Regions from separate parts of the Acidihalobacter sp. genome, predicted to be linked through region 2. Evidence: predicted binding sites of a transcription regulator. Region 2 holds the regulator's gene; the other holds the start of a gene.
The links. Region 2 encodes FNR, which switches genes on or off when oxygen is low (the NO sensors DNR and NnrR bind a similar motif). Its sites were predicted from a motif close to TTGATNTANATCAA; they were not measured.
Positions count from the first base shown of each region.

Region 1 (7,325 bases), on a different contig from region 2:
AGATGCCCAACTGGCCCGATTCGACCAGTCCTTTGACCTTTTTCTGCACGTCGGCGAAGTGCCCGGGCGAGGACATCGCGTAGCTGCTCAGCGACTGCGCGAGTTCGGCAGTCTTGCGTGGATCGGCCTTGAGCGCGGAGACCACGTCCACCCAGTCCAGCGCGTGCAGATGGTAGAAATGCATGACGTGATCGTGCACGAACTGAGCGGCGATCATGAGATTGCGGATCAGCTCGGCGTTGTGCGGGATCGGGTAGGCGAGGGCATTCTCCACCGAACGCACAGAGGCGATACCGTGCACCAGCGTGCATACGCCGCAGATGCGCTGGGCGAAGGCCCAGGCTTCGCGCGGGTCGCGCCCGCGCAGGATGATTTCGATCCCGCGCACCATGGTGCCGCTGCTGGAGGCGCGGGTGATCAGGCCGCTGTCGTCGGTTTCGGCCTCGATGCGCAGGTGTCCCTCGATGCGGGTGATGGGGTCTACCACGACGGTTTGTTGCGCCACGTCAGCTCTCCTCGTCGATTAAGTTGTCCGCCACGGCTTCCAGCAGGCTGTGCGCGGTCTTGTCCCAGTGGAAGTGCGCCTGTCCGTCGTCGAAGGTTTGACGGCAGTTGGAGCAGCTCGTGACCAGCATGTCCGCGCCGGTCTTTTCGACCTGCTGCATCTTGATCTGAAACGCCTTGTAGCGCAGCGCGTCGGCTCGATGGATGGTGATGACGCCGCCTCCTCCGCCGCAACACCAGTTCATGCCGCGGTTTTCCTCCATCTCGTGAATCTCCGCGCCCAGGGCTTCGAGCACGATGCGCGGCGCTTCGATCGCCCCTCCACGCCGCACTATCTGGCAGGGATCGTGGAAGGTGACGCTGGTGCCGAGTCCCTTCTTCACGCGGATGCTGCCGTCGGCGACGTGTTCGCCGAGGAACTCCGAGATGTGACGCACCTTGAAGGGTAGCGGCTTGCCGTAGAGGTTGGCGCCGGCCCAGCGCATGGCGCTGTAGGCGTGGCCGCATTCGGGCAGCAGCAGGATCTTGGCCTTGCACGCGATGGCCGCTTCAATGAGCTTCATGCTCATGTCCTTCTGCCAGTCCGCGTTGCCCGACAGCAGGCCGAAGTTGGTGGCTTCGTAGCCATCAGTGCGGAAGGTCCAGCTCAGGCCCATGTGATTGAGTACCTTGGCCACGGCCGCCATCGATTCGGGGTATTTCTGGATCTCGATGGAGGACATTGTCACCAGCACCTCGGCTTCGTCGAGGTTCATGTGCATGTCGACGTCGTGTTCGTCGCCCATCCACTCGACGCGGTCCTCGAACACCTGCGCGGTAGCGCCCAGCGGGCTGCCCTCGCGCTCGGCGCGTTCGGCTACGGCCCACAGCTCGTGCGGCACCAGCCCGGCCTTGTGCATGCCGTGGCGGGCGAGGCCGACCAGCGATGCGATGTCGATGCCCATGGGACAGATCATGGTGCAACGCCCGCACATGGTGCAGGAGTCGTACAGCAGCTCCTGCCATTCCTCGAGTTCTTCGACGGTGACCTTGCGCTTGAGGTTGAGCGCACGCATGAACGGCGCGAAGGGGCCGACCTCGCGCTTGTAGGCCTGCTTGAAGGGCTCGATCTTCCAGATCGGCGTGTATTTGGGATCGCCGGTCTGCACGTAGAAGTGGCAGGCTTCGGCGCACATGCCGCAGTGAATGCAGGATTCCATGTAGGTCGCGGCGACGGCGCCGAAGTCGCGCACGAAGCTGCGCATGGCGATGTCGATGCGCTCCGGATCGGGGATGTCGCCCTGCACGTCGTAGCGCTGTCCGGGCTTCTCGACGCTGAGCCGCGGGCTCTCGGTGTCCAGGGGGGGAAGCGTGGCCTCGCTCATGTGCTGGCTCCTTTGCGTGCGAACAGGGCGCCGGTGGTGCCGCGGGAGACGAAGATCATGACGGTGTGGAACAGCTTGCCGAACGGCATCCAGATCAGCAGCAGGCAGATGCTGAGGATGTGGATCGCGAGCAGGGTCTCATAGCGCGCGCCCAGATGAGCCACGGCCAGCAGGCCGGTGACGACCGGAGCGGTGGTCACGAGCCAGCTGAAGTAGTCGTCGAAATTCGACAGCATGCGCAGCACCGGGTTGCTCACGCGGCGGATGAGAACCGCGATCAGGGCGGCGACGGTGATCGCCCCGCTCAGGTAGATCAGGCTGTTCGGCAGGCCGGGCCAGTCGAGTCCGGTCAAGCTGCGGATGAACAGGATGTGCGGCACGAAGCCGAAGATGACGATGACCAGGCCGATGTGAAACACGTAGCCGATGATCTGGCCGAAGGCGGTGGTGGCCCAGAACTCGCGCTTGGGCACGGACCGGGTGGCGATGAGTTTCAGCGCGCCGCGCCAGGTTCCGGTGTGGCGTGGCTCGCTGTGGTCGGGTTTGCGGCGCAGCAACAGGATGCCCGTCAGGCGCCAGAGCATGCCGACGGCGAAGATGATCAGCGACCATTGCAGCGCGGGGCCGCGGGCGAAGGTGAGTAGATCCATCACTTGGTCTCCTTCTTCTGGTGAGCGTCCTGGCGATGGCGGGCGGCCATGGCCGCGGCGCCGCCGATGGCGATGCCGGCCACGGCTGCGGTGCCCAGTTCGGCGGCCATGTTTCCATGCCAGAGTCCGGCGGACAGCGGCTTGTAGAGGTCGCCACGGTCCCAGAAGCCCGGTTCGGAGCAGCCGAAGCAGCCGTGGCCGGACTGGATGGGGAAGCTGGTGCCGCCGTTCCATTTCACCGTGGCGCAGGCGTTGTAGGTGGTCGGTCCCTTGCAGCCGAGTTCGTACAGACACCAGCCGTTGCGCGCGCCCTCGTCGTCGAAGGTCTTGGCGAACTTGCCCTGGTCGTAGAACGGCCGGCGATAGCAGCGGTCGTGGATGGTGTTGCCGTAGAAGGCGATCGGCCGCTTGAGCTGATCGAGTTCGGGCAGCTTGCCGAAGGTGAGAAAATGCGCCAGCGTGCCGGTGATGACGGCGGGGATCGGTGGGCAGCCGGGCACGTTGATCACCGGCTTGTCGGTGACGATGTCGCTGACCATGGTGGCCCCGGTTGGGTTGGGGTTCGCGATCGGCAGGCCGCCGAAGGCGGCGCAGGTGCCGACGGCGACCACCGCGGCGGCGCCCTTGGCGGTTTCCCGAATCGAATCCAGGGCGGATTTGCCGGCCGCGGTGCAGTAGCCGTTGTTGGCGTTGGGAATGGCGCCGTCGACGATCATCAGGTACTTGCCCCAGTTCGCCTTCATCGCCGCTTCGCGCGCCTGCTCGGCCTGGAAGCCGGCGGCGGCCTGCAGGGTGTCGTCATAGTCCAGCGACATGACGTTGAACATCAGGTTCTCGAGCGTCGGCGAGAACGAGCGGGTCAGCGATTCGAGGCAGCCGGTGCATTCCTGGTAGGACATGTAGATCACCGACGGCCGCCGCTTGCCGGGCAGCTCGCTGGCCATGGCCAGCGCCGCGCTGGGCGGCAGCGCCAGCGCGGAAGCCATGGCGGTGCAGAACTTGAGGAAAGCGCGTCGGCTGATGCCTTGGCTCTGCAGGTGTTGTCCGATCGTGTATTCGTCGTGTTCGGCCATCACGGATCCTCTGCTTCGGTGTCAGACGGTGGTGGTGTCGGAATCGATGAGTCTGTGCAGGCGTTCGAGGCCGTTGCCGACGTCCGCCGGATGACTGGTGAGCATCGCCGGCTGCAGGCATATCTCGATGAGTTCGGCCACGGTGTCACCGCTTTCGTCGCGGTGCTGGCTCCACCACACACCGGGAAACGCGGTTTCGTGGATTTCGGCCTCGCCCAGAGTCTCGACGCGGGCGCTGATTTCGCCCCGTCCCAGCGCATTGCGCAGCGCCTCGCGCTCGCCGGGCATCAGCGGCAGCCCGCGCAGGTCGATAGAACTGCCTTCTCCGTCCTCGAGCAGGGCCACGAGATGGGTGGCGATTTCGTTCAGCAGAGCCTGGACGTTGGGCGTGGGCGAGTTGTCGAGTCGCGGGTCGTAGACGCTGACGGCAATGTCCTCAAGCGGCATCGGGCTGTTCCCAGCGGCGAATCAGCTCAAGAGCCAGCGTGCAGGCGGCTCCGATGCCGCGCATACCGGCCGGCGTAGGCGCGTCGGCCCACTCGACGAACTCGGGTTGAATGCCGATCAGAACACGCTGCTCAGGCAGGCGGCCGGCGAGGCAGGCGATGGCCAGCAGGTCCGCCAGGCTGACCTCGTGCACGCTGCGTTTACCACCGGTCCCGACGTAGCGGTCCATCTCCTCGCCCTCGAAGACCTGCACGCTGCCGGGAGCGTCGCGCAGTTCGGCTGCGTCGATGACGATGAGTCTGTTGCTGTCCTCGATCGGGCCGGCGAGGGTGAAACTGAGCGTTCCGCCGTCGAGGCAGCGCACGTTCCCGGCTCCGGCCAACGCCTGCTCGACGCGCTGCACGGCGTATATGCCGACGCCTTCGTCGCCGAGCAAGGTGTTGCCAAGACCGAGCACGAGGGTATGGCTCATAGCGGACAGGCCCCCTGGCTTTGTATGAATTCTTGAGGCCGGCACCGACGTTTGGTGGCGGGGTGCCGGATTGCGCCTTATGCCGATTCACACAGATTCATAGCACCAATGAGCGCAAGAATACAGCGGGGGGCCGCGGCGGCGAGGCGAAGTTTCGGTCCGCTTGACCTGGATCAGTGTCGCGCGCGACCCGTCGGCGGCGACAAGGGGCAACCGTTCCCCGCACTGCAGCGCAGCGGGTTCATGCGGTTTGCGTGGCCGCTTCCGTGGGGTCGGGTTCCAGCCGCTGGCGCCGGCGCAGCTCGGGGAACAACAGCATCCATAGCCCGACGACGGCCAGCGTGCCGAGCCCGCCGATCACGATCGCCGGCACTGCGCCGACCCAGGCAGCCAGCAGGCCCGACTCGAATTCGCCGAGCTGGTTGGAGGTGTTGATGAAGACGGCGTTGACCGCGCTGACCCGCCCGCGCATGGGGTCGGGCGTTTCCAGCTGCAGCAGTGCGCCGCGGATCACCACGCTGACCATGTCGAAGGCGCCCAGCGCGGCCAGGGCCGCCAGCGACAGCCACAGAGCGCTGGACAGCGCGAACAGCAGCGTGCCCACGCCGAAGCCGGCGACCGAGGCGAACATGATCGCGCCCACGCGCCGCTGCAGGCCATGGCGCGACAGCCAGAGCGATATCGCCAGCGCGCCGACCGCCGGCGCCGCCCGCAGCAGCCCCAGTCCCCACGGTCCGGTATGCAGAATGTCGCGGGCGAAGATCGGCAGCAGCGCGGTCGCTCCGCCCAGCAGTACCGCGAACAGGTCCAGGGAGATGACGCCCAGCACGACCGGGCGTGCACGGATGAAGGCGATGCCGGCGAACAGCGTCTGCAGCGTCGCCGGTTCTCGTCGCGGCGGGGTGTGATCGTAGCGCACCGCGGCCAGCAGCACGACTGCGACCAGATACAGCAGGGCCGCTGCCGCATAGACGGCATCGGGTCCGGCGACGTAGAGAAAACCGCCGAGCGCCGGCCCGGTGATCATGGCCAGCTGAAACGCGCTGGCGTTCACCGCCGTAGCCCTGGGCAGCACCGACTCGGGGACCAGCCCCGGCAGCATCGCCTTGCGGGCCGGAAAAGCCAGCGCCCGGCCGACGCCGATCAGGAACACCAGCGCCAGAATCACGCGCTCGTCCAGCCATCCGGCGACACCGCCCAGCGCAAGCAGGACGATCGCCAGCAGTTCCAGGGCCTGACACAGCGCGACCACGCGCCGCCGGTCGAACTGGTCGGCGATATGGCCGGCCGGAAGCGCCAGCAGCAGCGCCGGAACGAACTGCACCAGACCGACCAGGCCGAGATCGAAAGCGCGGCCGGTCAGGGCGTAAACCTGCCAGCCCACCGCCACGGACAGCATCTGGAAACCCAGGCCTGCGGCCAGCCGGGCACCCCAGAAACGCACGAAAGCGGGATAGGCCCACGGCGAAGCGGGGGCGGACGTTGCAATGTCGTCGGTCATTCGGGAGGGGCGGGAGTGAGGCCGCGCCTCAACAAATGCGCGGCAAGGGGTCGTCCTCAAGCTCTTCCAGTATACGTTCTCCGCCCAGGTTCGTGTGCAACACGACGCGAGGGTTCGTCCCATCGGCCACTGTTCCGATGATGGCCGCATCTTCGCCGGACGGCAGGGAGCGCCATGCCGCCAGCGCCTGCTCGGCGGCTTCGGGAGATAGCGCCGCAACCACGCGGCCCTCGCAGGCGAGGTAGAGCGGATCGTAGCCCAGGATTTCGCAGACCGAGCGTACCGTGTCGCGCACAGGCAGGCTCTCTTCCTCGAGCCGCACTCCGTAGCCGGTTGCCCGGACGATCTCGTTCGCCACGGTCGCGAGGCCGCCGCGGGTCGGATCGCGCATGAAGCGCAGCCCGTCGAGACCGAGCAGGGCTTCGGTCAGCGGCAGCACGGTGGCGGCATCCGAGCGCAGTTCGCCGCGCAGGCCGAACTGTTCGCGCGCCAGCATGACCGCCACGCCGTGGTCGCCTACCGGGCCGCTGACCAGCAGCCGATCGCCCGGGCGGATCTCTCCCATGCCCAGGCGCATGCCTGGCTTGCGTACGCCGACGCCGGTGGTCGCCAGATAGAGGCCGCCGCCCTCGCCACGGCGCAGTACCTTGGTGTCGCCTGCGGCCACCGCCACGCCGGCTTCCTGTGCCGCGCGAGCGAGGCTGGCGACGATGCGATCCAGCGCGGCGATCTCGAAGCCCTCCTCGACGAAGACGTTAAGCGTCAGGTATTGGGGACGGGCGCCGGAGACGGCCAGATCGTTGACAGTACCGTGCACGGCCAAGGCGCCAATGTCGCCGCCGGGAAACTCCAGCGGCTGTACGGTGAAGCCGTCCGTGGTCACCATGACGTCGCCGGCCGGCAGCGGCACGTGCACGGCGTCCGCGCCAACGTCGAGGCGCGGATTGGCCAAGTGGCGCGCGAATAACTCCTCGATCAGTTCGCGCATGTAGCGTCCGCCGTTGCCATGGGCGAGCGAGACGTGGGTGTCCTGCATGTTAATGTCCTTTGATCAGTTATTGAGATATTTATGTAACTAATTGTTTTGTTTTCTTTTGTGTTTCGACTTTCAGATCGTTTCTAGCGTGTCGCCAGGTGTTCGATGACCTGTCCGAAGCTTAGCCCTGCGTCGTTGCTGGGAATTTTTTCCCCCAGGTGGACAGCGAAGCCGTCGGCGGTCAGTAGCTCCAGCGTGCGTTCGGCGAGTCGGCGGTTCTGGAATACGCCACCGCACAGCGCGATCGCCTCGATGACATATCGTTCGCGCAATGCCCG
Region 1 covers NZ_JARRQY010000031.1:35,055-42,379, forward strand. The annotation lists partial or broken gene P8014_RS11635 (nickel-dependent hydrogenase large subunit) at 1-505, opposite strand, end outside; gene P8014_RS11640 ((Fe-S)-binding protein) at 507-1,868, opposite strand; gene P8014_RS11645 (nitrate reductase) at 1,865-2,518, opposite strand; gene P8014_RS11650 (hydrogenase small subunit) at 2,518-3,591, opposite strand; gene P8014_RS11655 (hydrogenase expression/formation C-terminal domain-containing protein) at 3,613-4,038, opposite strand; gene P8014_RS11660 (HyaD/HybD family hydrogenase maturation endopeptidase) at 4,028-4,510, opposite strand; gene P8014_RS11665 (MFS transporter) at 4,752-6,011, opposite strand; gene hypE (hydrogenase expression/formation protein HypE) at 6,040-7,047, opposite strand; gene hypF (carbamoyltransferase HypF) at 7,131-7,325, opposite strand, start outside.
Region 1: the regulator FNR is predicted to act here: its motif matches at 4,674-4,687, upstream of P8014_RS11660 (HyaD/HybD family hydrogenase maturation endopeptidase).

Region 2 (7,325 bases):
GAGCGCCCGGCCGATTACCACGCCGCTGACGCCTTCCCCCTCGACTGCACACAGCGCCTCTATGTCGGCCAGCCCGCTCACCCCGCCGGAGGCGATGACCGGGATATGCACCGCCTGCGCCAGGCGCACGGTCGCCTCGACGTTGGGGCCACCCATCATGCCGTCGCGGCTGATGTCGGTGTAGATGATCGCGGCCACGCCGTCGTTTTCGAAATGCATGGCCAGGTCCGCCACGTCGTGGTTGGAGAGTTTCGACCAGCCGTCGACCGCCACCTTGCCGTCCTTGGCATCGAGCCCGACGATGATGTGGCCGGGAAATTCCAAGCATAGATCGTTGACGAAATGGGGCGCAGAAACGGCCTTGGTACCCACGATGACGTATTGCACGCCTGCATCCAGATAGGCCTGCACGGCGTCTACGTCGCGCACGCCGCCGCCAACCTGGATCGGCAGTTCGGGATAGGCCCGCGCGATACGCTCGACGACCGTCGCATTGCGGCGCCCGCCGGCCACAGCCCCATCCAGGTCGACCAAATGCAGACGCCTGGCACCAGCCTTGACCCAGCGTTCCGCCATGGCCACCGGGTCATCGGAAAAGACGGTCTCATCATCCATGCGGCCCTGGCGCAGACGTACGCACCGTCCCTCCTTGATGTCGATGGCAGGGATCAACAACATGACGCCAAACCTCCCATTTCGGTTAACGGGCTCATCAATTCACAGCTCGTGCGGGGTCAAGCGGCAGCCCCGTCCCAACGCGCGAAATTCGATAGCAGCCGCAATCCCGCCTGCGCGCTCTTCTCCGGGTGACACTGGATCGCAAACACATTATCGCGCGCCAGCGCGGAACAGAACCGAATGCCGTACTCCGTGGTCGCGGCGACCAGGCTGGCGTCGGACGGCGCCACGTAATAACTGTTGGCAAAGTAGAAACGGCTACCCGGCGCGATGCCGTCCCACAGCGGGTGATCGCGGGCAGGCTCGACGCGATTCCAACCCATGTGCGGCACCTTGATATGCTCGCCGGTGACCGGATCCCGCGGCGCCGCACCGAAATACCGCACATCGCCCGCATGGACGCCGAGACAAGGGGTACCGCCGTTTTCCTCGCTGTGCTCGAGCAATACCTGCATGCCCATGCACACTCCCAGAAAAGGCCGCGTGTGCGCGGCTTCGCGCACCGCATCCTCCAAGCCGCAGGCCCGCAGCTCGTGCATGCAGTCGCGTGCCGCGCCCTGCCCCGGGAACACCACCCGGTCGGCCGCCAGCACGACAGCAGGATCGGAAGTCACCACGACGCGATCCTGCACGGGAGCGACGTGCCGCAAGGCATTCGCGACCGAGCGCAGATTGCCCATTCCGTAATCGATGATTGCCAGATCAGCCATGCCCGCCAGGCTCGGAAACCGGTAAGAGTGAAGTTATAGGGCGCCCTTGGTCGAAGGCAACTGGCCCGCCGAGCGCGGATCCGGCTCGGCGGCCATCCGCAGGGCCCGACCCAGCGCCTTGAACACCGTTTCGGCGATGTGATGCGCATTGCGCCCGCGCAGGCTGTCGACATGCAGCGTCAGCCGCGCGTGATTGACCAGCGCCTGCAGAAATTCATGAATCAGATCGGTATCGAACTCACCGATGCGGGCACGCCGGTAATCGACCTCGTGGACCAACCCGGGGCGGCCGGAGAAATCCACCACCACGCGCGCCAAGGCTTCGTCCAGTGGAACATAGGCGTGGCCGTAGCGGCGAATGCCGCGCTTGTCGGCCAGCGCTTCGGCGAGCGCCTGCCCAAACGCGATGCCGACATCCTCCACGGTGTGGTGCGCGTCGACGTGCAGATCGCCTTGGGCGCGCACCTCGAGATCGATCAAACCGTGCCGGCCGACCTGATCGAGCATATGGTCGAAGAAGGGAACTCCTGTCGCGATGGACGTCTCACCGGAACCATCCAGATTCAGCCGTACGCTGATCTGCGTTTCCAATGTATCGCGCTGAACGGCGGCAGTGCGCTGGGCCATGATCACACAAAACAGTATGCGGGCCTGCAGGATACCATAAGGGCCGCAGCGATAAAGTGACCTAGATCAGAGAGTACGAACATTCGGTATCATTTGTTAAGCTTGCCAATCAACGAAGTCATGACGAGGGGAAAGTAATGGAGTCGTTCAACGTGATCACCCTCCAAGGCTTTTCCCGCGCGTGCGCAGACTGCCAACTGCAGGATCTTTGTCTGCCGATCGGCATCTGCCGCAGCGATGTCGCCCGGCTGGACCAGATCATCAACCGCAAACGGCCGTTGCAGCGCGGGGCGGCGCTGTTCAATCAGGGCGACCAATTCGGCGCTTTGTATGCCATCCGTTCCGGCTCGATCAAAAGCTTTTCCATCTCCGATGACGGCCGTGAACAGATCAACGCGTTCCATCTGCCGGGCGAGATCCTCGGCCTCGACGCCATCAGCGACAGCTCGCACCCCAGCTCCGCCGTCGCGCTGGAAACCACCAGCGTATGCGAGCTGCCCTTCGAGCGCCTGCATGCTCTGGCCCATGAGATCAAGGACCTGCAGCACCAGTTGCTGCGCGTCATGAGCCGCGAACTCAACGCCGACGAACGCTTCATGCGCATCCTCGCCAGCCGCAATGCCGAGGAACGCCTCGCCGGCTTTCTGCTCAACCTCTCCTCGCGCCACGGCATGCGCGGCTATTCGAGCACCGAATTCAATCTGAGCATGTCGCGCCACGACATCGCCAACTATCTCGGTCTGGCCGTGGAAACCGTCAGTCGTCTGTTCACCCGCTTCCAGCAGGACGGCCTCATCGAGGCGCAGCGCAAGGCCGTCAAGATTCTACAGCGCGAGGCGCTGGCGGAAATGGCCGGCAACACCGGCCCCGACCCGAATCAGGACGACAGCCGCAACCGGGAATCCTCGTAAGCCGGCTGCCCCGCAAAGCAGCCGTCAGACCGGCGGCACCTGCAGCCAGAACGTGACCGGCCCGTCGTTGACCGATTCAACCTGCATGTTCGCACCGAACAAGCCGGTGGCCACCGGCTTGTGGCGGGTTCGCGCGTGCTCTACAAGCCAATCGAACAGCCTCCGCCCGTCCTCCGGCGCCGCAGCCGGCGTGAAAGACGGACGCATGCCCTTGCGCGTATCCGCCGCCAGCGTGAACTGCGGCACCAGCAGCAAACCGCCGCCGACATCCTGGAGACTCAGATTCATACGCCTCTCCGCGTCGCCGAACACGCGGTAGCCGAACAGACGCTCGAGCAGACGATCGGCCTGAGCCTCGGTGTCGCCGCGTTCGACCCCGACCAGCACCAGCAATCCAGCCTCGATGGCACCGACGCTCTCACCATCCACCCGCACAGCGGCACGACTTACACGCTGCAGCAGGCCGATCACGCCAGCTGCTCGGCAAGATCCCGCGTCGCCCTTACCAAGGCATCGACGATACCCGGCTCGCTGGCCGAATGTCCCGCGTCCGGGACGATCTCCAGCCGCGCCTGGGGCCAGGCTTCATGCAGCGCGAAAGCCTGATCGATCGGACAGATCATATCGTAGCGCCCATGCACGATGACGCCGGGGATTTCGGCCAGGCGGTGCGCCTCACGCAGCAGTTGGTCGGGTTCAAGGAAAATACGGTTGCGGAAATAGTGGTTCTCGATACGCGCGAGCGACAGCGCCACATGCGGATCGGTGAAATGCTCCTCCACCGCCTCACTGGGCAACAACGTCGCCGTGCGCCCTTCCCACTGCGACCAGGCCCGAGCCGCCGCCATACGCGCAACCTCGTTGCTGCCGGTCAGCCGCCGATGGTAGGCCTCGAGCATATCGCCGCGCTCGGCCTCGGGAATCGGCGCCAGGTAGTCCTGCCAATAGTCGGGGAAGACGTGGTCGGCACCCGACTGGTAGAACCATTCGATGTCACGCGGGCGGCACAGAAAGATCCCGCGCAGCACCAGGCCCAGCACCCGCTCCGGATGTGCCTCGGCATAGGCGAGCCCCAGAGTCGACCCCCAGGAGCCGCCGAACACCACCCAGCGCTCGATGCCCAGTTCCTCGCGTACACGTTCGATGTCGGCAATCACGTCCTGCGTGGTGTTGCCCTCGAGTTCGGCATGCGGCAGCGAGCGGCCGCTGCCGCGCTGGTCGAACAGCACGATGTGGTAGACCTGCGGATCGAAGAAACGCCGATGCCAGGGCTCGCATCCCGAACCGGGGCCGCCGTGCAGAAACACCACCGGCAAACCACCGGAGCGTCCGCACTCCTCGACGTGCAGGGTATGCCGATCGTCGACCGGCAGCATGCGGCTGCGAAACGGCGTGATCTCGGGATAAAGCTCCAAGCGACTCATAAGAAATTCCCTGGGAAGGTTTGCACTGTGGACGACGGGCGCTCAGAAGCGGTGCAGCACCGCCTCCGCAGGCCGTCCGAACCCGCTCGCGACGGAAGCCGTCTCTGCAACTTCGGTTTCCGCTCCGACCGAATCCCCCGGAACCAAGGCCGGGAAATCGAACAGCGAATGATCCAGAAGATGGGACGGCGAGGCGTTACCCAGCGCCCGGAACATGCTTTCCAAACGCCCCGGGAACTTGCGGTCCCATTCCTGGAGCAAGGCCTTCATCTCCTGGCGCTGCAGATTCGGCTGCGAGCCGCACAGGTTGCAGGGAATGATGGGAAACTCCCTGGCGGCGGCATAGGCCTTGATGTCCGCCTCCTTGCAGTAGGCCAGCGGGCGGATGACCACGTTGCGGCCGTCGTCGGACAGCAGCTTGGGCGGCATGGTCTTGAGCGAGCCGCCGAAGAACATGTTCAGCAGGAAGGTCTCGAGTATGTCCTCGCGATGATGGCCCAGCGCGATCCGGTCTGCACCGATTTCCTGCGCGGTGCGATACAGAATGCCGCGGCGCAGGCGTGAACACAGCGAGCAGGTCGTCTTGCCCTCGGGCACCTTGTCCTTGACGATGCTGTAGGTGTCCTCCTGCACGATGCGGTACTCCACGCCCAGGCTGTCCAGATAGCCCGGCAGCACCTCTTCCGGAAATCCCGGCTGCTTCTGGTCGAGATTGACCGCCACGACCTCGAAGGACACCGGCGCCACGCGCTGCAGATAGAGCAGGGTATCCAGCATGGTATAGCTGTCGGCGCCGCCGGAAAGACAGACCATGATGCGATTGCCATCCTCGATCATGCCGAAGTCACGGATGGCATTGCCCGCCTCGCGACGAATGCGCTTCTGCAATTTGTTGAAACTGTATTCGTTCATCGACCTACGTGTAGCGGTCCCGGATGGTCAAGACAGTACCCGCCACAGGTGGACGCGGCTGCCGCCGATCGAATGTCAGGACCTACGAAACGACCGAATGCTTTATGATTGGGAACCGACGGGGGAAACCGCCGCATCGACGGCGCCCACATCTTGCGCAGATTCCCCGTGCAGATCAAGCATCCGGAACCTCCCGCATGGCGGCAAAGCCCGACAAATTCTCGCTGTTCCTGCAACCGAAACCGTACCGCAACGCCCGCCGATCGCCCATGCGGCGATGCCGGACCGGCTGAGCGCGCGCCATGTCCGCCCTGTTGGCGCGAGCCCTTCTGCACCTGTTCGGGCACCTGCCGCTGCGCCTCAACCAGTGGCTCGGCGGCGTGCTCGGCGCGACCGCCTGGATGCTGTCGCCGAAACTGCGGCGCATCACCCTGGGCAATCTCGCGCTGTGCTTCCCGGAGCGAGACATGGCCTGGCGTCAGCGCGTAGGGCGGCGCAGCCTGATCGAAAGCACCCGCGCACTCACCGAGGCGCCTTGGCTGTGGCGCCAGGATGCTGCCCGGCTGCGTTCACTCCTGCAGTTCGGCGAACGACATGAACTGCTGCAAAGCGCCGGACTCAACGGAGAGGCGGTGCTCGCCACGCCACATCTCGGCAGTTGGGAATTCTCCGGCCTGTGCCTCGCCACGCTGCGCCCGACCACCGCACTCTACCGTCCGCCACGCATGCGCGCGCTGGATGCGCTGATCCGCGAATCCCGTGCGCATACCGGCTCGCGCCTGGTGCCCACCACGCCGACCGGCGTACGCGCCCTGCGCCAGGCGCTGGAGCGCGGCGAGGTCGCCGGCCTGCTGCCGGACCAGACGCCCAAGGGCAGCGGCGGCGTCTTCGCGCCTTTCTTCGGTCATCCGGCCTACACCATGCGCCTGCTGTCCAACCTGGCGCGGCGCGCGCGCAGTCCCGTAGTGCTCGCCTTTTGCGAACGCCTGCCGCAGGGGCGAGGGTTTCGCGTACACAGCGTGGCTGCCGGCGAGGACATCTACTCCGACGACCCAGCAGTCGCCGCTGGCGAACTCAACCGCTGTGTGGAGACGCTGGTCAGACGCTGCCCGGAGCAGTATCTGTGGAGCTATCGGCGGTTTGCGCGGCGGCCGAAGGGAATGGCGGATCCTTATCGTTCGTAGTCGGCTACCGGCGGACTTTAAAGGTTCGCGATTTCAGCCGATCATGCGTTGCGAGAGGCTTCACATTCTTCAGAGACCGGGATTACTTCGGGCGCGGATCACCGGTTGTGGTTTTGATCTTACGCGGCTGAATGCGACGTATTTGCTGGCCGTGACGGTCTGTTTCGGACGCGATTCGACGTTTGGGGCTCAGATCAATCGAGGTGACGCGCCCGAGCCGATTTGTTCGACGCATCCCTGCGCCTCACCCCTTCGGGGCTTGCGCGAAAAATCGTTCCCGACGATTTTTTCTTTGAAATGCGCAAAGAAACCGACGAAAGAAACGCACCCCAAAAGCACTCTGCACCTGTGCCATTCGCCATCCGGGCGAAGAACTGCTTGGCCGGCGTCCTGCCGGCCATCCCCGCCCAGGCGCACGCTCGCGAGGCAAGCGATCAGGACGGGCAAACGTCAAAACACGGCGAGTCCGACAGCGAAGTACTCCGAACAAGCTGGCTCAGACATTCAGACGTTGGGGGCCGTTCTGTTTTGATGTACCGGTTCACGTTTGGCCTTGCCTCGAACGTGCGCCCTGGCGCGGGGTCGGGCGGCAGGACGCCGCCCGAGCAGGCTTTGCCAGGAGGGCAAGTGACTGCGGTGCCCCGGGACGGGGTGTGCGCTCGAGGTCTGCCCGCAGGGACAAGGCCTTTCTGGCGCCTTTCTTTCGTACCTTTCTTTGGGCGTGCAAAGAAAGGTACTCGAGCGCGTCACTTCAGCAGAGAGATGCTCCATACCTCGAATCGCGCACGAAATAGGCCACCATAGCCAGCTAGTACCCTGCATTCACTCACACAAGTCAAAACCGTAGACGCTAATTCCCGCCCGCAAAACCTTCCATCT
Region 2 covers NZ_JARRQY010000003.1:25,951-33,275, reverse strand. The annotation lists gene hisA (1-(5-phosphoribosyl)-5-[(5-phosphoribosylamino)methylideneamino]imidazole-4-carboxamide isomerase) at 1-678, opposite strand, end outside; gene hisH (imidazole glycerol phosphate synthase subunit HisH) at 735-1,388, opposite strand; gene hisB (imidazoleglycerol-phosphate dehydratase HisB) at 1,422-2,015, opposite strand; gene fnr (fumarate/nitrate reduction transcriptional regulator Fnr) at 2,168-2,926, shown strand; gene dtd (D-aminoacyl-tRNA deacylase) at 2,951-3,397, opposite strand; gene pip (prolyl aminopeptidase) at 3,394-4,350, opposite strand; gene ttcA (tRNA 2-thiocytidine(32) synthetase TtcA) at 4,393-5,262, opposite strand; gene P8014_RS01240 (lipid A biosynthesis acyltransferase) at 5,565-6,446, shown strand.